3 regions of the Enterobacter sp. K510 genome follow, and region 2 is predicted to be linked to each of the others. Evidence: predicted binding sites of a transcription regulator. Region 2 holds the regulator's gene; each other region holds the start of a gene.
The links. The regulator CRP, encoded in region 2, controls carbon source genes, mostly activating them, when cyclic AMP is high. The targets are predictions, from matches to a motif close to ATGTGANNNNNNTCACAT.
Positions count from the first base shown of each region.

Region 1 (6,972 bases), on a different contig from region 2:
ACAGCAGGAGGCCAGCAGCAACGCGGTGACCATCACCGGTTTACGGCCAATGGCATCGGAGAGCGGACCGGTAAACAGCAGACCGATGGCCAGCATGCCGGTGGAAATCGACAGGGAAATACTGCTGCTGGCAGGGGACACGCCGAACTCCTGCGACAGCACCGGCAGGATCGGCTGCACGCAGTAGAGCAGGGCAAAGGTGGCAAGACCGGCGGAAAACATCGCCAGGGTGACGCGTACAAACAGCGCGCTACCGCGTTTAATCCAGGGGGCGGGCCGGGAGAGCGCCTGTACATCGGCATCGCTGGCCGCAGCGATGTCAACAGGGGTTGTATGACTCACAGAACATCCTTAACTTCACATCCCCGTGATTCAGGGTGACGGGTAAGACCACCGCCACAGGGTAGGAAAATGTAAATATTCTGTCTAATATATTAATCCTCTCAAATAATATGTTTAGCGAATGAATATAGAACTACGTCACCTGCGCTATTTTGTCGCCGTCGCCGAAGAGCTGCACTTTGGTCATGCGGCGGCCCGGCTCAATATCTCCCAGCCGCCCCTGAGCCAGCAAATTCAGATCCTGGAACAGCAGGTGGGCGCGCGGCTGCTGGCCCGCACTAATCGCAGCGTGGAACTCACGCCCGCCGGAAAGCAGTTTCTTGCCGATTGTCGGCAGATTTTAAGTCAGGTGGAGGACGCCGCGGCCCGCGCCGCGCGGCTGCACCAGGGGCAGACCGGGGAGCTGCGCATCGGCTTTACCTCCTCTGCGCCCTTTATCAGGCCGGTCTCCGATACGCTGTCGCTGTTTCGCCGCCGCTACCCGGATGTGCATCTGCAAACCCGCGAAATCAATACCCGGGAACAGATAGCGCCGCTGCATGAGGGGACCCTCGACCTGGGGCTGATGCGCAACACCCAGCTGCCGGAGACGCTGGCCTGGCAGGTGATCCTGCGCGAGCCGCTGCTGGCGATGGTGCCGCGTGATCATCCGCTGGCGGCGAAAACCAGCGTAACGCTCAGCGAACTGGCGCGTGAACCTTTTGTCTTCTTCGATCCGCAGGTCGGCACCGGGCTGTATGACGATATCCTCGGGCTGCTGCGTCGCTACGGGCTGACGCCCTTTATTGCGCAGGAAGTCGGGGAGGCGATGACGATCATCGGGCTGGTGGCCGCCGGGCTGGGCGTATCGATCCTGCCCGCCTCCTTTAAACGTGTACAGCTGGACGAAATGCGCTGGCTGCCCATTGCGGAAGCGGATGCGGTGTCGGAGATGTGGCTGGTATGGGCGAAGCATCATGAGCAGGGATCGGCCGCGGCGCGTTTCCGGGAACAGCTGCTGGCGACCATTCAGTAAATTTATTCATCAAAGCAAAGGGTAAAATGTGCGGTAAATCACAAGGCTAATCAAAAATTTGACGGCCTCATTGAACTGCTTCACCATAGCCCACAGATTATTTCGAAGCTCGAAAATAAGGGAGTCTTAGGTGGTTGCTGATAGTCAGCCAGGGCATATTGATCAGATTAAGCAGACCAATGCGGGCGCCGTTTATCGCCTGATTGATCAGCTTGGCCCGGTTTCGCGCATCGATCTTTCACGCCTGGCGCAGCTGGCGCCAGCCAGCATCACCAAAATTGTGCGCGAGATGCTGGAGGCGCATCTGGTGCAGGAGACGGAAATCCAGGAGCCGGGCAGCCGTGGCCGTCCTGCGGTCGGGCTGGTGGTGGAAACCGAAGCCTGGCACTATTTATCGCTGCGTATCAGCCGCGGTGAAATTCATCTGGCGCTGCGCGATCTGAGCAGCAAACTGGTGGTGGAAGAGCAGCAGCCGCTGCCGCTGGTGTCGGATGAACCTTTTATCTCCCGTGTCATTACCCATATCGATCAGTTCTTTATCCGCCATCAGCATCAGCTTGAACGTCTGACCGCTATCGCCATTACTCTGCCCGGGATCATTGATACGGAAAATGGCATCGTCCACCGCATGCCGTTTTATGAGGATGTCAAAGACATGGCGCTGGGCGAAGCGCTGGAAGCGCACACCGGCGTGCCGGTCTACATTCAGCATGACATCAGCGCCTGGACCATGGCCGAGGCGCTGTTTGGCGCCTCCCGCGGCGCGCGTGACGTGATCCAGGTGGTCATCGACCATAACGTGGGCGCGGGGGTGATCACCGATGGCCGCCTGTTGCACGCGGGTAGCAGCAGCCTGGTGGAGATCGGCCACACCCAGGTCGACCCTTACGGCAAGCGCTGTTACTGCGGCAATAATGGCTGTCTGGAAACCATCGCCAGCGTCGACAGCGTGCTGGAGCTGGCGCAGCAGCGCATGAGCCAGTCAATGAGCTCCATGCTGCACGGCAAACCGCTCAGCGTGGAATCCCTGTGTCAGGCCGCGCAGGACGGCGATCTGCTGGCGAAAGACATTATCACCGGCGTCGGCACCAACGTGGGCCGCATCCTGGCGATCATGGTCAATCTGTTTAACCCGCAAAAAATTCTTATCGGTTCGCCGCTGAGCCACGCCGCCGACATCCTGTTTCCGGCCATCAGCGACTGTATCCGCCAGCAATCCCTTCCGGCCTACAGCCGGCATATGGTGGTGGAAAGCACGCAGTTCTCAAATCAGGGGACGATGGCGGGCGCGGCGCTGGTAAAAGACGCGATGTATAACGGTTCTTTATTGATACGTCTGTTGCAGGGTTAACATTTTTCTTACTGACGTAAGAAAAATTGCGCTACCTCAAGCCGACTCCTTACGCCTTAACGTAGACTTCCGCCACTGAATTATTGTTCAGATTAATATTTCCGAAGCATAACGGTGGAGTAAGTGATGCTTAAGCGTTTCTTTATAACGGGTACAGATACCTCAGTCGGGAAGACCGTGGTTTCACGTGCATTGCTGCAGGCGCTGGCTGCCAGTGGCAGAAGCGTGGCAGGGTACAAACCAGTTGCGAAGGGGAGTAAAGAGACGCCGGAAGGAATGCGCAATAAAGATGCGCTGGTACTGCAAAGCGTCTCCAGTATTGATCTGCCTTATGAGGCGTTCAATCCTATTGCCCTGAGCGAAGAAGAGAGCAGCGTGGCGCACAGCTGTCCGATCAGTTACAGCCTGTTAAGCAGCGGCCTCGCGGCCCTTGGCGAACAGGTTGATCATGTGGTGGTGGAAGGCACCGGCGGCTGGCGCAGCCTGATGAACGATCTGCGCCCGCTATCGGAATGGGTGGTGCAGGAGCAACTGCCGGTAGTGATGGTGGTGGGGATCCAGGAAGGTTGCATCAACCATGCGCTGTTAACCGCTCAGGCGATCGCCAGCGATGGTCTGCCGCTGATAGGCTGGGTGGCGAACCGCATCAATCCGGGGCTGGCCCATTACGCCGAAATCATCAACGTGCTGAGCCGCAAAATTCCGGCGCCGCTGATTGGCGAACTTCCTTATCTGCCGCGCGCGGAGCAACGCGAACTGGCGCAGTATATCGATCTGCTGACCTTTAACCGCACGCTGGCGGCGGATCGGGTACTGGCTTAAGCTGGCCTGCCCGGCGGCGCTTTGCTTGCCGGGCCTACTGACTGCCCGGCGGCGCTACGCTTGCCGGGCCTACTGACTGTCGCAATCCCGTAGGCCGGGTAAGCGCAGCGCCACCCGGCAAATTCAGCAGCGCCACCCGGCATTCTTATCAACTGTCGGTATGAATATTTAACGCCCGGCGCGTTCTGCCGGAGCTTAAATAATCGGCGATATAATCCTGCGAAATCTCGCCGTTATAACGACCTTCCTCATCGACAATCGGCATCCAGCTGGTATTGCTCTCATAGAGTTTTGACAGCACCACGCGCAGGTTATCTTCCGCCTTACCGGTGACGCGGAACGGATGCAGCAGTTCCGCGCAGTCGCCGCTGGCGTTACGCGCTTCACGACGCTTCACAAAGCCGAGCGGCTTGCCGTCCACATCCACCACGGTAATGGCGCGAATATCGTTCTCATCCATAATGGCGAAGGCTTCCGCCAGCGGGGTGGATTTACGCACCGTCAGCGTCGGCTGCTGATCGGTAACATCGCCCGCCGACACCAGCAGCAGGCGCTTCAGCGTGCGGTCCTGGCCGACAAACGAACCGACGAATTCATTGGCCGGTTTCGCCAGCAGCTCATCCGGGCTGGCGCACTGCACGATGCGTCCCTGACGGAACACGGCGATACGGTCGCCCAGCTTCAGGGCTTCGTCGATGTCATGGCTGACCAGCATCACCGTCTTTTTCAGCTTACGCTGCATGTCGAGGAACTGCGTCTGGATCACCTCGCGGTTAATCGGGTCGACGGCGCCGAACGGCTCATCCATCAACAGTACCGGCGGATCCGCCGCCAGCGCGCGGATCACGCCGATACGCTGCTGCTGACCGCCGGACATCTCTTTCGGATAGCGGTTAAGGAATTTTTTCGGATCCATCACCACCATATCCATCAGCTCTTCGGCGCGGCTTTTATAACGCGCGCGATCCCAGCCAAGCATGCGCGGAACGACGGTAATGTTCTCCTCAATGGTCATGTTCGGGAACAGACCGATTTGCTGGATCACATAGCCAATGTTGCGGCGCAGGGTGACGGTATCCATGCCGGTGGTGTCTTCGCCGTTAATCAAAATCTTGCCCGCGCTCGGGGCGATCAGCCGGTTGACCATTTTTAGCGTGGTGGTCTTTCCGCAACCGGACGGGCCAAGCAGCACGCACATTTCGCCTTCCGGCACATTCAGGTTGACGTTATCGACAGCTTTAAAGGTCTGGCCGTTTTTCTGTGTAAATTGTTTGGTCAGGTTTTCAAGTTTTATCATTATCGTATTCCTTTCGGTGTCAGGGCGGTCTGCAAACGATGCAGCAGCCAGTCAAGCACAATAGCCAGCACACAAATCATCAACGCGCCGGCAATTAACATACGGATGTCGCTGCCGCCGATGCCGTTCAGCAGGAGCAGGCCGAGGCCGCCCGCGCCAATCACAGCGGCGATGGCCATCACGCCGATATTCATCACGACGGCGGTGCGGATACCGCCGAAAATCACCGGCAACGCCATCGGGATCTCCACCCAGCGCAGACGCTGCCAGAAGGTCATGCCGATACCGCGGCCCGCTTCACGCAGACCGGGCGGCAGACTGTCCAGCGCGGTATGGGTGTTACGCACAATCGGCAGCAGCGAATAGAGAAACACCGCGGTAATGGCGGGCAGCGCGCCTATACCTTGTCCCACCAGCGAAAACACCGGGATCATCAGGCCGAACAGGGCAATCGACGGAATGGTCAGCAGCAGAGTGGCAATGCCAAGCACCGGCGTCGCCAGCCATTTGTACCGTACAATCACTATACCCAGCGGCACGCCAATAATAATCGCCAGCCCGACGGCCAGCAGAACCAGCCACAGGTGCTGGAAGGTCAGGCTCATCAGATAGCCTGCGTTGTCCATCATGTAATGAATCGTATCCATGGGCGCTCCTTACAGCAGGCCTTTTTCATGCAGGAAGTCGCGGGCGACCTGCTGCGGTGTCTGGTGCTCAATATCCACCTTCGCATTCAGCGTGGTGATGGCCTCATTATCCAGCAGACCGGAGAGGGTGTTCAGCGCCTCTTCCAGTCCCGGATTAGCCGCCAGCGTGTCTTTACGCACCACCGGCGTGACAGCGTAACTTGGGAAGAAGCCTTTATCGTCCTTCAGCACTTTCAGATCGAAGCCCTTCACGCGGCCATCGGTGGCATACACCAGACCGGCATCGACAAAGCCATCGCGGATGGCGTTATACACCAGGCCCGGATCCATCTGGCGGATTTGCGGGCGATCCAGTTCCATCTGATAGGCCTGTTGCAGCGGCTTCATGCCGTCGCTGCGCCCGGCGAATTCCAGGTCAAGGCCGAGCATCCAGTTGTTGTCGGGATCGGTTTTGCGGATGTGTTCAATTTTCGCCACCATCTCCGACATGGTGTTGATGTTTTCCGCCTCGGCGCGTTTACGCTGCATGGCGAAGGCATAGGTATTATTCATGTCCGCCGGTTTCAGCCATACCAGACCCAGTTTGGCGTCCAGCTGTTTCACCGTGGCGTAGGACTCCTCCGGTGACATGCGTTTATTGATATGGTTGAAAATAATCAGCGAGGTGCCGGTATATTCCCAGGTCATATCCACCTGTTTATTAATCATCGCGTTACGGGAAATCACCGTCGCAATGTTGGTCTGCGGCGTCACCTGAAAACCTTTCTTTTGCAGATACTGCACCGTCATGGCCGACAGAATATGCTGTTCAGTAAAACTCTTGGTGGCGAGCACCAGCGGCGCGGCCTGCGCCTGGGCGCTTAGCAGGGCAATGGCAGCCATAAATCCTGCCAGTCGGGTAAACCATTTCATACCGGATTCCTTATTCTTGTTATCAGGCGGTGTGCGGGCTGAGCACGCGTCCCAGCGCGGCAAGCAGCGTATCGAGGATCAGCGCAAAGAGCGCGGTCGCCGCAGCGCCCAGGATCAGCGTCGGGAAATCGTTCAGGTAGATGCCGGGGAAGATCAGCTCGCCATAACTGCTGGCGCCAATCAAAAACGCCAGCGGCGCAGTGCCCACGTTGATGGCGGTGGCGATGCGGATGCCTGACAGCATCACCGGCCAGGCGTTCGGCAGCTCCACCTGGCGCAGGCTCTGCCATTTGGTCATGCCAATGCCTCTGGCGGCTTCCAGCAGCGAAGGTTGCACGCCGCACAGACCGGCATAGGTGTTACGCACAATCGGCAGCAGCGAGGCGAGGAACAGCGCGATGATCGCCGGCGTATCGCCAATCCCGAAAATCACCATCGCCAGCGCCAGCACCGCCAGCGGCGGCAGGGTGTTGCCGACGTTAAAGATCTGCATGATGTATTCCGCAAAACGGCGGCATGCCGGGCGGCTGAGCAGGATCCCGCTGGGAATGCCGACCAGCAGCGCGAAGAACATCGAACTGAAGAC
Region 1 is NZ_JBNRLQ010000004.1:380,966-387,937, forward strand. It holds gene ACQUTD_RS09675 (MFS transporter) at 1-342, opposite strand, end outside; gene ACQUTD_RS09680 (LysR family transcriptional regulator) at 464-1,357, shown strand; gene mlc (sugar metabolism global transcriptional regulator Mlc) at 1,488-2,708, shown strand; gene bioD (dethiobiotin synthase) at 2,835-3,530, shown strand; gene osmV (osmoprotectant ABC transporter ATP-binding protein OsmV) at 3,679-4,827, opposite strand; gene osmW (osmoprotectant ABC transporter permease OsmW) at 4,827-5,474, opposite strand; gene osmX (osmoprotectant ABC transporter substrate-binding protein OsmX) at 5,484-6,386, opposite strand; gene osmY (osmoprotectant ABC transporter permease OsmY) at 6,409-6,972, opposite strand, start outside.
Region 1: the regulator CRP is predicted to act here: its motif matches at 1,384-1,401, upstream of mlc (sugar metabolism global transcriptional regulator Mlc).

Region 2 (6,972 bases):
GATGCACGGCAAAACCTCGCCGGTCACCCATACGGGGAAGGGCGTGTTTCAGGGGCTGAATAATCCGTTAACCGTTACCCGCTATCATTCGCTGGTGATCGAACCCGCCTCGCTGCCCGACTGCTTTGACGTCACCGCCTGGAGCGATACGCAGGAAATAATGGGCATCCGCCACCGGCAGTGGGATCTGGAAGGCGTGCAGTTTCATCCGGAAAGCATCCTCAGCGAACAGGGGCATGAACTGCTGGCTAATTTCCTGTCGCGATGATTTTTTGTTGCCTTGTTGTGATTTTTTATGCATATTTTGTGCTTATATTTTCATAATTAATACAGCACAAAACGGATGGGCGTGACATGGCAACTGAACAAAACGCAATTACGCGCGCAACATTTGACGAAGTAATTCTGCCGATTTATGCACCTGCTGAATTTATTCCGGTAAAAGGGAAGGGCAGCCGCGTGTGGGATCAGCAGGGTAAAGAGTACGTTGATTTTGCGGGCGGTATTGCCGTTACGGCGCTCGGTCATTGCCATCCGGCGCTGGTTGAGGCGTTAAAAACCCAGGGGGAAACCCTGTGGCACACCAGCAACGTCTTTACCAACGAACCGGCCCTGCGCCTGGGCCGTAAAATGATTGAGGCCACCTTTGCCGAGCGCGTGCTCTTTATGAACTCCGGCACCGAAGCTAACGAAACGGCCTTCAAGCTGGCGCGCTACTACGCCTCCACCCGTCACAGCCCCTATAAAACGAAAATCATCGCCTTCCACAATGCTTTCCATGGACGGTCGCTGTTTACCGTGTCGGTGGGCGGACAGCCGAAATATTCCGATGGTTTCGGGCCTAAACCGGCGGACATCATCCATGTGCCCTTTAACGATCTGCACGCGGTCAAAGCGGTGATGGACGATCACACCTGCGCGGTCGTCGTGGAGCCGATCCAGGGTGAGGGCGGCGTTACGGCGGCGACTCCGGAATTTCTGCAAGGGCTGCGCGAGCTGTGCGATGAACATCAGGCGCTGCTGGTATTTGATGAAGTGCAGTGCGGCATGGGCCGCAGCGGTGAACTCTTTGCTTATATGCACTACGGCGTGACGCCGGATATTCTCACCAGCGCCAAAGCGCTGGGCGGCGGCTTCCCGGTCAGCGCCATGCTGACTACCCAGGAGATCGCCAGTGCTTTCCACGTCGGTTCCCATGGATCCACCTACGGCGGTAACCCGCTGGCCTGCGCGGTAGCGGGCGCGGCCTTCGATATTATCAATACGCCGGAGGTGTTGCAGGGGGTGAGCGAAAAACGCCAGCGCTTTGTTAAACATCTGCAACAGATCGATGAGCAGTACAATGTGTTCAGCGATATTCGCGGTATGGGGCTGCTGATTGGCGCAGAACTGAAGCCGCAATACCGTGGTCGCGCCCGTGATTTCCTGTATGCGGCCGCCAGCGAAGGGGTGATGGTGCTGAACGCCGGGCCTGACGTGATGCGTTTTGCGCCCTCGCTGGTGGTGGAAGAAAGAGACATCGACGAGGGCATGGCGCGTTTTGCGCAGGCCGTCGCGAAAATCGTCCACGGATAACCCTGTTGCCCGGTGGCGCTGCGCTTGCACGGGCCTGCAAACTTAAGATTTACCCCGCAGGCGTCTGCTCAGCCAGATGCCGTGATGCGGGCGCTGACGCCATGCCACCGACGAAATGGTGTGCATGGTGTTCAGATGCCCGATAACACGTTGCAGATGCTGTTCCAGCGTGCTCATCGGGCCCTGGGTTAAGGTCTCCGGCGCTTCCAGAATATTGGCATCCCCCGAGCCTGCCGGCCCGTCATATTCCAGACGCTGCTGGCAACGCTGAAGCGCAATTTCACAGGATTCCAGATAACGTTGCGCCAGATCCGGCGTCAGCATGGTGTGCTCGCGCGCCAGGGTGGTCATCGCGTTAATGTGCTCGACGATAAACTGGCTGTGCGTCACCCAGAGTTTCATATCTTCCAGATAGTGAGTGTTAAAGCCCGGCTCCTGCATCGCCTGATTGAGCGAGTTAAACAGCGTATTGTGTGCCTGATTGACGCGCATGCGCTGGTACGCCAGCGGCGTGGGCTGCGGATCGTCGCTGAGGATCAGGCGGATGGCCTCCTGGTCCGCCTCCAGCGCGTCGTGGGCGTTCTGCCGCAACAGCCCGCTCTGCCACTGTGGCCACAGCCAGACCATGCCGCCAAAGGCGATCAGACAGCCAATCAGCGTATCGATAAGCCTGGCGACAATAAACTGGTCGCCGCTCAGCGTCAGCAGCTGTAACGAATACACCGCGGTGATGGTGAAGCCCACCGTCGCCCAGCCATAATTCTTGCGGATGATCAGATAGCTAACTAGCGTCACCACCAGCATACCGAGCAGCGTATAGCCCTCAGGTACGTGAAAATGCAGCGTGATACCGGCAATAATCAGCCCCGCCATGGTGCCCGCCGCCCGGTGCTGAATACGCACCCGCGTCGCGCCATAGCCGTTTTGCGTCACCAGCAGCACCGTCATGAGGATCCAGTACGGCTTGGGCAGATGCAGCGCGATCCCCATCAGGCTGGCGATGGCGAGCATCACGGCAATGCGCGCCGCATTGCGCAGTGCCGGAGATTTAAACGACAGATAGCTTTTGAGCGCCGGGATCAGCGGCTGGCGGCGCTGCTTATCCTCCATCAGATCGCGCACGTACAGCGGGCGTTGCGTGCGCAGTACCCGGGCGATACGGCTGAAGTGCCAGGCGCAGAACTGGCCGACCGGGTTATCCGGATGCTGGCGGGCGATTTTTTCCAGCGCGCCGACCTGCTTATCCATGTTAAAGCGTTCGGGAAAACGGTGATAAAGAATGTCGTCCGCCAGTACCCGCAACCGCGCGGCGACCACCTGCGCGCTCCAGCGGATCACCGCTTCAGCGTGACTCTGTTCCACCAGCTTCTGCACTTCCTGCGGCTGGTGCAGGCTGACGGAAATATGCTCCTGTAAATCCAGCGCCACCTGGAATGCCCGCAGCAGACGCTTGTAATCGTTATGCTGATTGGCGGCGAGCATGTGCATTTGCTGGTAACACTGGCTGATCAGATCCACGGCTTTCTGCTGACGCGCCAGCAACGGCGGCAGGGCTTTTTCCGGATCCGCATGCTGGGTCAGCAGACTGTATTTTGCTTCACAGTAATCCGCCAGCTGGCGATAGAGCAGGCTTAAGGATTCGCGCAGCGGCTGTTCACGCCACATCCAGAACCACAGCCAGTTAAACAGCCCGTACCACAGCGTGCCGGAGGCGTAAATCAGCAGCGGCTCCCATACCGGCATATTTCCGGCAAGGCTTAAGGTAAAGATGGCGGCGATCAAAGACGCCGGCAGCAGGCGCGCGTGCAGGGCGCTGATCTCCGCCGTGACGCCAAGCAGCAGCGCCAGCCCGCCGAGGATCAGCGGCAGGGCGATATTCTCCGCCAGCAGTAGCTGCACCGCCAGGCTACAGCCCGCAAACAGCGAGCCGCCCACGATCAGGCGTTTGAAAAAGCGTTTATGGGGGGTATCGAGCCCGGCAATGTTGCAGCAGGCAGGAACGAGTGAAAACAGCAGCCCCTGTTGCAGGTGCCCGAAGGCGAGGCCGATGGCCACAGGGAGACACAACACCAGCGTTTGTCGCAGGGCGTAGTTAATTTCCGGGTGATAGATCAGCCTGCGCCACATGAGAATGCAAACAAAAACGGCGTCTCGCAGATGCAATACGCCGTTTGAGGGGCTTAGCGGGTTCCGTAAACCACAATGGTTTTACCGTGCGCAGAGATCAGGTTTTGATCTTCCAGCATCTTCAGGATGCGGCCGACGGTTTCACGGGAGCAGCCAACGATCTGGCCGATTTCCTGACGGGTGATTTTAATCTGCATACCGTCCGGATGGGTCATGGCGTCCGGCTGTTTGGCCAGGTTCAGCAGCGTCTGCGCGATGCGGCCAGTCACGTCGAGGAAGGCGAGGTTACCCACTTTCTCGGACGTCACCTGCAGGCGGCGCGCCATCTGGGAAGACAGGCGCATCAGAATATCCGGGTTCACCTGGATAAGCTGACGGAATTTTTTATACGAGATTTCTGCCACTTCACAAGCGGTTTTAGCACGTACCCAGGCACTGCGCTCCTGACCTTCTTCAAACAGGCCCAGTTCACCGATAAAATCTCCCTGGTTGAGGTAAGAGAGGATCATCTCTTTACCTTCTTCATCCTTGATGAGCACTGCCACTGAGCCTTTAACGATGTAATACAACGTTTCCGCTTTTTCACCCTGGTGAATCAGCGTGCTCTTCGACGGGTACTTATGAATATGGCAATGAGACAAGAACCATTCGAGAGTCGGGTCTGTTTGCGGTTTGCCAAGCACCATGCGCGGTTATCCTCTGTTATAAGCTGGCTCCAGAGCCAGGATGAACACTCTGCCTCTGGGGTTGCAATCATATGCTTCCCTGTTCCCGGGAAGTGGCCGTTCGAAAATCCAGCCTTTAATGTTTGATGTCGTCTGCATACATGTGCAACGTCAATGTATCACTGTAGCAGCCAGAATGTTTTAGCATAGCTTTTGCTGTGTGTCTCCTGGTGTCTCGCTTCAGCATGATGCAGGTCGCCTTCCGTTGCGAGAATTGTTATGTGCGCGTAATCTGAAGGGAAATTTACCGCGCCGGAGCGAATAAAATGCAAGCAAGAGTCAAATGGGTAGAAGGTTTAACGTTCATGGGCGAGTCCGCTTCAGGCCACCAGATCCTGATGGACGGCAACTCAGGCGATAAAGCGCCAAGCCCGATGGAGATGGTGCTGATGGCCGCCGGGGGATGCAGCGCCATTGACGTGGTATCCATTCTGCAAAAAGGGCGTCACGATGTGACGGATTGCGAAGTCAAACTGACCTCCGAGCGCCGTGAAGAGGCGCCGCGCCTGTTCACGCACATCAATCTGCACTTTATCGTCACCGGCAAAGCGCTGAAAGAAGCGGCGGTCTCCCGCGCGGTGGATCTGTCGGCAGAGAAGTATTGCTCGGTGGCGCTGATGCTGGAAAAAGCCGCCAATATCACCCATTCGTTTGAGGTGATTGAGGGGTGATTTTTGGTGCGCGTCGGGTGGCGCTGCGCTAACCCTGCCGGATGGCGCTACGCTTATCCGACCTACAAAAGCTTAATCTGTAGGCCGGATAAGGCGTTCACGCCGCCATCCGGCACACAAAAATCACTCGATTTTCTTGCCTTCCATCAGCCGCTGCACCAGCGGCAGCATGATCAGCTCCATCGCCAGCCCCATTTTTCCGCCCGGCACCACTAATGTATTGATGTGGGAAATGAATGAGCCCTGCAACATCGCCAGCAGCCAGGGAAAATCGATGCCTTCCAGATTACGGAAATGGATCACCACAAAGCTTTCGTCCAGCGACGGGATCGCTTTCGCGGCGAAGGGGTTGGAAGTATCCACGGTCGGCACGCGCTGGAAGTTAATGTGCGTGCGGGAAAACTGCGGCGTAATAAAGTTGATGTAGTCTTCCATCGACCGCACCACCGAATCCATCACCGTTTCCCGTGAATGCCCGCGCTCGCTGGTATCGCGCACCAGCTTCTGGATCCACTCCAGGTTAATGATCGGCACCACGCCGACCAGCAGATCCACATGGCGCGACACGTCCTGCTGTGGCGTCACCACGCCGCCGTGCAGCCCTTCATAAAACAGCACGTCGGTAGGTTCAGGTAGTGGTTGCCACGGCGTGAAGGTGCCCGGCACCTGATTCCAGGGCACCGCTTCATCATAGGTATGGAGATATTTGCGCGACTGGCCGGTGCCGGTCAGCCCGTACTCGATAAAAGTCTGCTCCAGCAGCCCGAAGTCATTTGCTTCCGGGCCGAAATAGCTGATATGCCGTCCGGCATCGCGCGCTTTACGGATCGCCATGTCCATTTCCGGGCGCGTGTAACGGTGAAAGCTGTCGCCTTCCACTTCTGCGGCGCGCAGATCCAGTTGCGCGAAAATCTTACGAAACGCGAGGCTGGTGGTGGTGGTTCCGGCTCCGCTGGAACCCGTTACGGCAATCACCGGATGTTTGGCAGACATAGCAACGCTCCCTAAAACTGGTTTTATTCGCGAAACTGCTTCTTCGGCATGATGTTCACCGTTTCATGCAGTTCAGACCACACCAGCACCGCTTCTCCGGTTTGCAGCTGGCGCTTAACGTCGGCGACCTTTTGTTCAAGTGAACGCTCATGTTCACCATAATCGGTGCCTTCACGCAAGACAAAGCTCTCGATCAGGCTGTCGAGCGTCTCTGTTGCCAGATCCTGCCAGGGGATAATCATTTACGCCTCCAGATATGTTGTCAGCCAGTCGGGAATGCGCTTTTCCAGCCACATTTCCGGGCGGCGCAGCGTCCCGCCCACAAAGCCCACGTGCCCGCCATGTTCCGTCAACTGATACTCCACGTTGGGCGGTAAATAACCCGCTGCCGGAATAACATTATGATCCATAAATGGATCGTCTTTGGCGTGAATGATGAGCGTCGGCTTGCGAATGCTCGGCAACACCGGCATGGCGCTGCACTGACGATAATAGTCGATGGCGTCGGTAAAGCCGTGAATACGCGCGGTGATCAGATCGTCAAAATCCCGGATGCGGCGCATACGACGCAGGCGGGCAAGATCCACCGGCAGTGAATCCGGATACGCCTTCAGCTTACGCATCGCGTTGCCCTTTAACAGGTTCAGCAAATAGTGCTGATAAAAGCGCGAAAAGCCTTTATCCATATGATAGCTACAGGCTTCCAGCACCAGCGGAGCCGATACGATCACCGCAGCATTGAGCGGCAGATCGGGTTCATTTTGGCCCAGCAGACAGCCGAGCATATTACCGCCGAGGGAAAAACCCACCGCTGCCGTGGGCGCTGCGCCAAACTCTCGCTGTAACCAGTGTAAAAACCAGGTGCCGTCTTCCGTTTCCCC
Region 2 is NZ_JBNRLQ010000005.1:361,111-368,082, forward strand. It holds gene pabA (aminodeoxychorismate synthase component 2) at 1-268, shown strand, start outside; gene argD (bifunctional acetylornithine/succinyldiaminopimelate transaminase) at 355-1,575, shown strand; gene ACQUTD_RS11420 (YccS/YhfK family putative transporter) at 1,618-3,702, opposite strand; gene crp (cAMP-activated global transcriptional regulator CRP) at 3,756-4,388, opposite strand; gene ACQUTD_RS11430 (OsmC family protein) at 4,694-5,098, shown strand; gene ACQUTD_RS11435 (phosphoribulokinase) at 5,222-6,091, opposite strand; gene ACQUTD_RS11440 (YheU family protein) at 6,115-6,333, opposite strand; gene ACQUTD_RS11445 (hydrolase) at 6,334-6,972, opposite strand, start outside.

Region 3 (6,972 bases), on a different contig from region 2:
GCATGAACCATGGCGGGCAGGGCGTTGATTTCCGCCATGGCAATATGATCAACGGTAAAGCCTTCGACATGAACACCCCGGCCTTTGCCGCGGCGAAAGGGCAGTACGAGCGCTGGGTGATTTCCGGGGAAGGGGACATGATGCTGCATCCGTTCCATATCCACGGCACGCAGTTCCGTATTCTGTCAGAGAACGGCAAGCCGCCCGCGGCGCATCGCGCAGGCTGGAAAGACATCGTCAACGTATTTGGCGCGCGCAGCGAAGTGCTGGTGAAGTTTGACTATGACGCTCCGAAAGCGCAGGCCTATATGGCGCACTGTCATCTGCTCGAGCATGAAGATACCGGGATGATGCTTGGGTTTACGGTATAGTTTCACCCTCACCCCGGCCCTCTCCCTGAGGGAGAGGGTGGGAAGTCCCCTCTCCCATGGGGAGAGGGTTAGGGTGAGGGGAAAATCAGCTAACGCTTACTTCGCCTCATCCGGCAGCGCATAGGCAACAATATAGTCGCCCATTTTGGTGCCAAACGAACCGTGACCACCGGCGGAAATGACCACATACTGCTTGCCATTCACTTCATAGGTCATCGGCGTCGCCTGACCACCCGCCGGCAGACGGCCCTGCCACAGTTTCTCACCGTTGCTCATGTTGTAAGCGCGCAGGTAGTTATCGGCGGTAGCGGCGATAAACAGCACGTTACCGGCGGTGGAAATCGGACCGCCCAGCATCGGCATACCCATATTGAACGGCACCGGGATCGGCATCGGGAACGGCAGGCTGTCCTGCGGCGTACCAATACGTTTTTTCCACACTACGTCGTTGGTTTTCAGATCCAGCGCGGAGATATAACCCCAGGCAGGCTGTTTACACGGCAGACCAAACGGCGACAGGAACGGGTTCAGCGTCACGCCATACGGCACGCCGTACTGCGGCTGGATCCCGGCTTCGGTACCGCTGCCTTTCGCGTCTTTCGGCTGTTCCATCGGATTGCCCGGACCGCGCGGCATCAGTTTGGAAACAAACGGCAGCGCCATCGGGTTAGCAATCGCCACCTGACGGTTCGGATCGACGGAAATACCGCCCCACTCGAACATACCGAGGTTACCCGGGAACACCAGCGTGCCCTGCTCGGACGGCGGGGTGAAGATGCCTTCATAGCGCAGCTGATGGAACATAACGCGACAGACCAGCTGGTCAAACATGGTCGCGCCCCACATATCCGCACCGGTCAGATCTTTCTTCGGACGGAAGCTCAGCTCAGAGAACGGCTGGGTTTTGGTAACGTAATCGCCTTTCGCCGCGCCCTGCGGAACCGGTTTTTCCGGTGCCGGGACAACCGGCTCGCCATTACGACGATCCAGCACGAAGATGTTACCGGTTTTCGCCGGCGCGTAGATCACCGGTACGGTTTTACCGTTAACGGTAATATCCGCCAGCGTCGGCTGGGCCGGTAAATCCATATCCCACAGATCGTGGTGAACGGTCTGATAGCTCCAGGCCAGTTTACCGGTGGTGGCATTCAGCGCCAGCACGGAACTGGCATAACGCTCCTGCTCCGGCGTACGGTTGCCGCCCCAGATATCCGGGGTGCTCACGCCCATCGGCAGATAAACCAGATCCAGCTTGGCGTCATAGGCCGCCGGGGCCCAGGAGTTCGGCGAGTTAAAGGTGAAGCTGTGTTCGTCAGACGGGATAGCGTTCGGATCTTTCGCGCCCGGATCGAAGGCCCACAGCAGTTTACCGGTGTTCACATCAAAACCACGGATCACGCCGGAGGTTTCGCGGGTGGAGAAGTTATCGGTGACGGAACCGGCAATCACGATAGTTTTATCGGTAATGATCGGCGGCGAAGTCGGCTCGTACAGACCCGGCGTGGTATCCGGCATGTTGGTTTGCAGGTTCAGAATACCTTTGTTGGCAAAGGTTTCGCACAGCTTACCGTTATCGGCGTTGATGGCGAACAGACGGCCATCGTTCACCGGCAACATGATGCGGCGCGGACAGTCAGCGATCACTTCCGGGCTGGCATTGTCGGCGCGCGCTTCGTGGTAAGAAACACCACGGCAGGTAACGTGCTGGAACGAGGTATTAGTATTCAGCTGCGGATCAAAGTGCCACTTCTCTTTACCGGTCGCTGCGTCCAGCGCAAACAGACGCTGGTGCGCGGTGCAGAGATACAGCATGTTGCCGACTTTAATCGGCGTCACTTCGTTGGTCAGTTCACCCGGATCGTTAGGCTGTTTCAGATCGCCGGTGCGGAACACCCAGGCTTCTTTCAGATCTTTAACGTTATCGACGTTGATCTGCTTCAGCGGGGAGTAACGCTGGCCTTCCTGATTACGGCCATAGGCTGGCCAGTCGGCGTCGGCCACCTGGGAAATCGGCTCTGCCGGCGTGGCGTCGGCGCTCAGGGTGCCGTTCACTTCCTGCGGATCGTTAAAGCCTGCCCAGGTCAGCATCGCGCCGCTAACCAGCAGCGCCACAACCAGCGCCGCTACTGCGCCGCGGGAAGGTACCAGCAGACGACGCCAGACGAACGGCAGGATCAGCCAGATACCGAAGAAGACCAGAATATCGCTGCGTGGGGTTAAGGCCCAGAAGTCAAAGCCGACTTCCCCTACGCCCCAAATCATCGTACCCAGTAACAGTGCGGCGTAGACCCACAGCGCTGAGCGCTTGCTGCGCCACAGCAGCCAGGTGACGGCGAGCATCACCAGCCCGGCGACAGGGTAGTACCAGGAGCCGCCAATCGCGACCAGCCATGCGCCCCCGATAAGCAGGTATAGTCCGCAGAAAGCGGCGAACAGCGCGGTGATCGTCACGAGTGTGCGTGACGGATGCGGTTTATTTTCTGCCATAAAAGACACTCATCTCATTTTGTTAATATTTTGGAAGCAATTAATTATAGGATTTAACAAGTGTGACAGTCATCACAATTCTGGCTTTTATTATCTCGTCCCCCGGCCGGGGGCATTTACTGGTATACTGACGCGCTTATGAATTGATGCCGGACGATACGCTATCCGCATTGAGTGATTGTTTTTTAAATCATACGGTTAGAGAAATGAAACATACTGTTGAAGTGATGATCCCGGAAGCCGAGATCAAAGCGCGCATTACCGAACTGGGTCGTCAAATCACTGAGCACTATAAGGACAGCGGCAGCGAGATGGTGCTGGTGGGCCTGTTACGCGGCTCGTTTATGTTTATGGCGGATCTGTGTCGTGAAGTGCAGGTGCCTCATGAAGTCGATTTTATGACCGCCTCCAGCTACGGCAGCGGCATGTCCACCACGCGCGACGTAAAAATTCTCAAAGACCTGGATGAAGATATCCGCGGTAAAGACGTGCTGATTGTCGAAGACATTATCGACTCCGGCAACACGCTGTCGAAAGTGCGCGAGATCCTGAGCCTGCGCGAGCCAAAATCCCTGGCGATTTGTACCCTGCTGGATAAACCGTCCCGCCGTGAAGTGACGGTGCCGGTGGAATTTGTCGGTTTCTCGATCCCGGATGAGTTCGTGGTGGGTTACGGCATTGATTACGCCCAGCGCTATCGTCATCTGCCGTACATCGGCAAAGTGGTGATGCAGGACGAGTAAGCGTAAAAAAGCCCGGTGGCGCTACGCTTACCGGGCCTACATGTCAGTTCGTCGTTACGTAGGCCGGGTAAGGCGAAGCCGCCACCCGGCATAAAAACATAACGAATCTTATTTGTGATTAATGTGCTTCTGGCTAATGTTGGACAGCCCCTGGCGGTAACGCGATTCCAGCGTGTCGCGGTTGGTGGCGGTTACTTCCAGATCGCGCAGCAGACCGTCGTGAATACCGTACGCCCAGCCGTGAATGGTCACGTTCTGGCCGCGCTTCCACGCTGACTGCATGATGGTTGAGTGGCCCAGGTTATACACCTGCTCCATCACGTTCAGCTCACACAGGGTATCCAGACGACGCTCTTCCGGCATTTCGTTAAGCAGTGCGCTATGTTTAAACCAGATGTCACGGATGTGCAGCAGCCAGTTGTTGATCAGGCCCAGTTCCGGGTTTTCCACCGCCGCCTGCACACCGCCGCAGCCGTAGTGACCGCAGATGATGATGTGCTCAACTTCCAGCACATCCACCGCGTACTGGACGACCGACAGGCAGTTCAGATCGGTGTGGATCACCAGGTTGGCAACGTTTCGGTGAACAAATAACTCACCGGGTTCAAGACCGGTCAGGCGCTCAGCCGGAACGCGGCTGTCTGAACAGCCAATCCATAAAAAGCGCGGTTTCTGTGCCTGTGCTAATGTCTCAAAAAATCCCGGATCCTCTTCGACCAGCATTTTTGACCATAGTGCATTGTTACTAATGAGAGTATCTATGTCTTTCATTGAGGTTAACGACCTGTAACCAAGTAATAGCGTTGAGCTAATATAGGTCAACTCCATTTTTTTTTAAACCACACATAGAGTGTAAGAAAAAAGGTAAGAAAGCAGTCATGACCATTGCACTGGAGCTTGAGCAGCTTAAAAAAACCTACCCGGGCGGCGTTCAGGCGCTGCGGGGTATTGATTTACAAGTAGAAGCAGGGGATTTCTATGCGCTACTCGGGCCAAACGGCGCCGGTAAGTCAACCACCATCGGTATTATCAGTTCGCTGGTAAATAAATCTTCCGGACGGGTCAGCGTCTTTGGTTACGACCTTGAAAAAGATGTCGTCAACGCCAAACGCCAGCTCGGTCTGGTACCGCAGGAGTTCAACTTTAACCCGTTTGAAACCGTGCAGCAGATCGTGGTGAACCAGGCCGGTTATTACGGCGTTGAGCGTGCCGAAGCGCTAGCACGCAGCGAAAAATATTTAAAGCAGCTGGATCTGTGGGAAAAACGCGGCGAACGTGCGCGTATGCTCTCGGGCGGCATGAAGCGTCGTCTGATGATTGCCCGCGCCCTGATGCACGAACCTAAACTGCTGATCCTTGACGAGCCGACTGCGGGCGTTGACATCGAACTGCGTCGCTCCATGTGGGGCTTTCTGAAGGATCTGAATGACAAAGGCACCACCATCATTCTGACCACCCACTATCTGGAAGAAGCGGAGATGCTGTGCCGTAATATCGGCATTATTCAGCACGGGCAACTGGTGGAAAACACCTCCATGAAATCCCTGCTGGCGAAGCTCAAATCCGAAACCTTTATTCTCGATCTGGCGACGAAAAGCCCGTTGCCGAAGCTGGAAGGCTATCAGTATCGTCTGGTGGACACCTCGACGCTGGAGGTCGAAGTGCTGCGCGAGCAGGGCATCAACAGCGTGTTCAGCCAGCTGAGCGCGCAGGGTATTCAGGTGTTAAGTATGCGTAACAAAGCGAACCGTCTTGAAGAGCTGTTTGTCACGCTGGTAAATGAAAAAACAGGAGACCAGGCATGATGCAGCTTTATTGGGTCGCGCTGAAAAGCATCTGGCATAAAGAAATTCAGCGTTTTATGCGTATCTGGATCCAGACACTGGTGCCGCCGGTCATCACCATGACGCTCTATTTCATCATCTTCGGTAACCTGATCGGCTCGCGCATCGGCGAAATGCACGGCTTTACCTACATGCAGTTTATCGTGCCGGGTCTGATCATGATGGCGGTGATCACCAATGCTTACGCCAACGTCGCCTCGTCGTTCTTCAGCGCCAAGTTCCAGCGCAATATTGAAGAACTGCTGGTCGCGCCGGTGCCGACGCATGTGATTATTGTCGGCTATGTGGGCGGCGGCGTGGCGCGTGGGCTGTGCGTCGGCGTGCTGGTGACGGCGATTTCGCTGTTCTTCGTGCCCTTCCAGGTGCACTCCTGGCTGTTCGTCGGGCTGACGCTGCTGCTGACGGCGGTGCTGTTCTCGCTCGCCGGACTGCTTAACGCCGTATTCGCCAAGACCTTTGATGACATCAGCCTGATCCCGACCTTTGTGCTGACGCCGCTGACCTACCTTGGCGGGGTGTTCTACTCCCTGACGCTACTGCCGCCGTTCTGGCAGGCGCTGTCGCATTTAAACCCGATCGTCTACATGATCAGCGGTTTCCGCTTCGGTTTCCTCGGTATCAGTGATGTGCCGCTCATCACTACCATTGCCGTGCTGGTGGTGTTTATCGTGGCGTTTTATGCCTTGTGCTGGTATCTGATCCAGCGCGGGCGCGGTCTGCGCAGCTAACCGGTTCCCCCTCTCTTAACGGAGAGGGGGTGCTAAAATCCATTGGTATTACGAATGCTTTTGTTACAATGCGCGCAGAATTTCCTCACCACAATTAAGCCATGCTGATCCGTTTTGCTTTTACTCTGCTGCTTGTGCTCTCCGGCAGCGCTTCCGCCAGCCTGTTGGGCCAGCCGACCGCCACCGAACGTTATATGCAAACCACCGAAGATGCCGCCGTCTGGGCGCAGGTGGGCAATGAAGTCATTACCGTTGGTCATCTGTATGCCGGGCAGATCATCGCCGTAGCGCCCACAGCCGCCGACTATTACGAATTTCGCTTCGGGTTTGGCACCGGCTTTATTGATAAACAGCATCTGGAAGCTGTGCAGGGAAAACAGCGGGTCGAGGACAGCCTCGGCGATCTGAACAAGCCGCTCAGCAATCAGAACCTGATCACCTGGAAACCCACGCCGGTCTATAACGGCCCCAACACCGGCAGCGCGCCCTTTGGCATGCTGGTGGAAAACCTGCGCTATCCGGTAATCGGCAAGCTGAAAGACGGTCTGAACCAGACCTGGTACCAGATCCGCATTGGCAACCGGCTGGCGTACGTCAGCGCGCTGGACGCCCAGCAGGATGAAGGGCTGCCGATCCTGACCTATCACCACATTCTGCGTGACGAGGAAAATACCCGTTTCCGCCATACCTCCACCACTACGTCCGTTCGCGCCTTCAGTAACCAGATGACGTGGCTGCGCGATCAGGGATACACCACGCTGACCATGTATCAGCTGGAAGGCTACGTGCACAACCGGAT
Region 3 is NZ_JBNRLQ010000006.1:71,341-78,312, reverse strand. It holds gene cueO (multicopper oxidase CueO) at 1-371, shown strand, start outside; gene ACQUTD_RS11910 (membrane-bound PQQ-dependent dehydrogenase, glucose/quinate/shikimate family) at 468-2,858, opposite strand; gene hpt (hypoxanthine phosphoribosyltransferase) at 3,065-3,601, shown strand; gene can (carbonate dehydratase) at 3,710-4,372, opposite strand; gene ACQUTD_RS11895 (ATP-binding cassette domain-containing protein) at 4,480-5,406, shown strand; gene ACQUTD_RS11890 (ABC transporter permease) at 5,403-6,173, shown strand; gene ACQUTD_RS11885 (polysaccharide deacetylase family protein) at 6,275-6,972, shown strand, end outside.
Region 3: the regulator CRP is predicted to act here: its motif matches at 2,919-2,936, upstream of hpt (hypoxanthine phosphoribosyltransferase).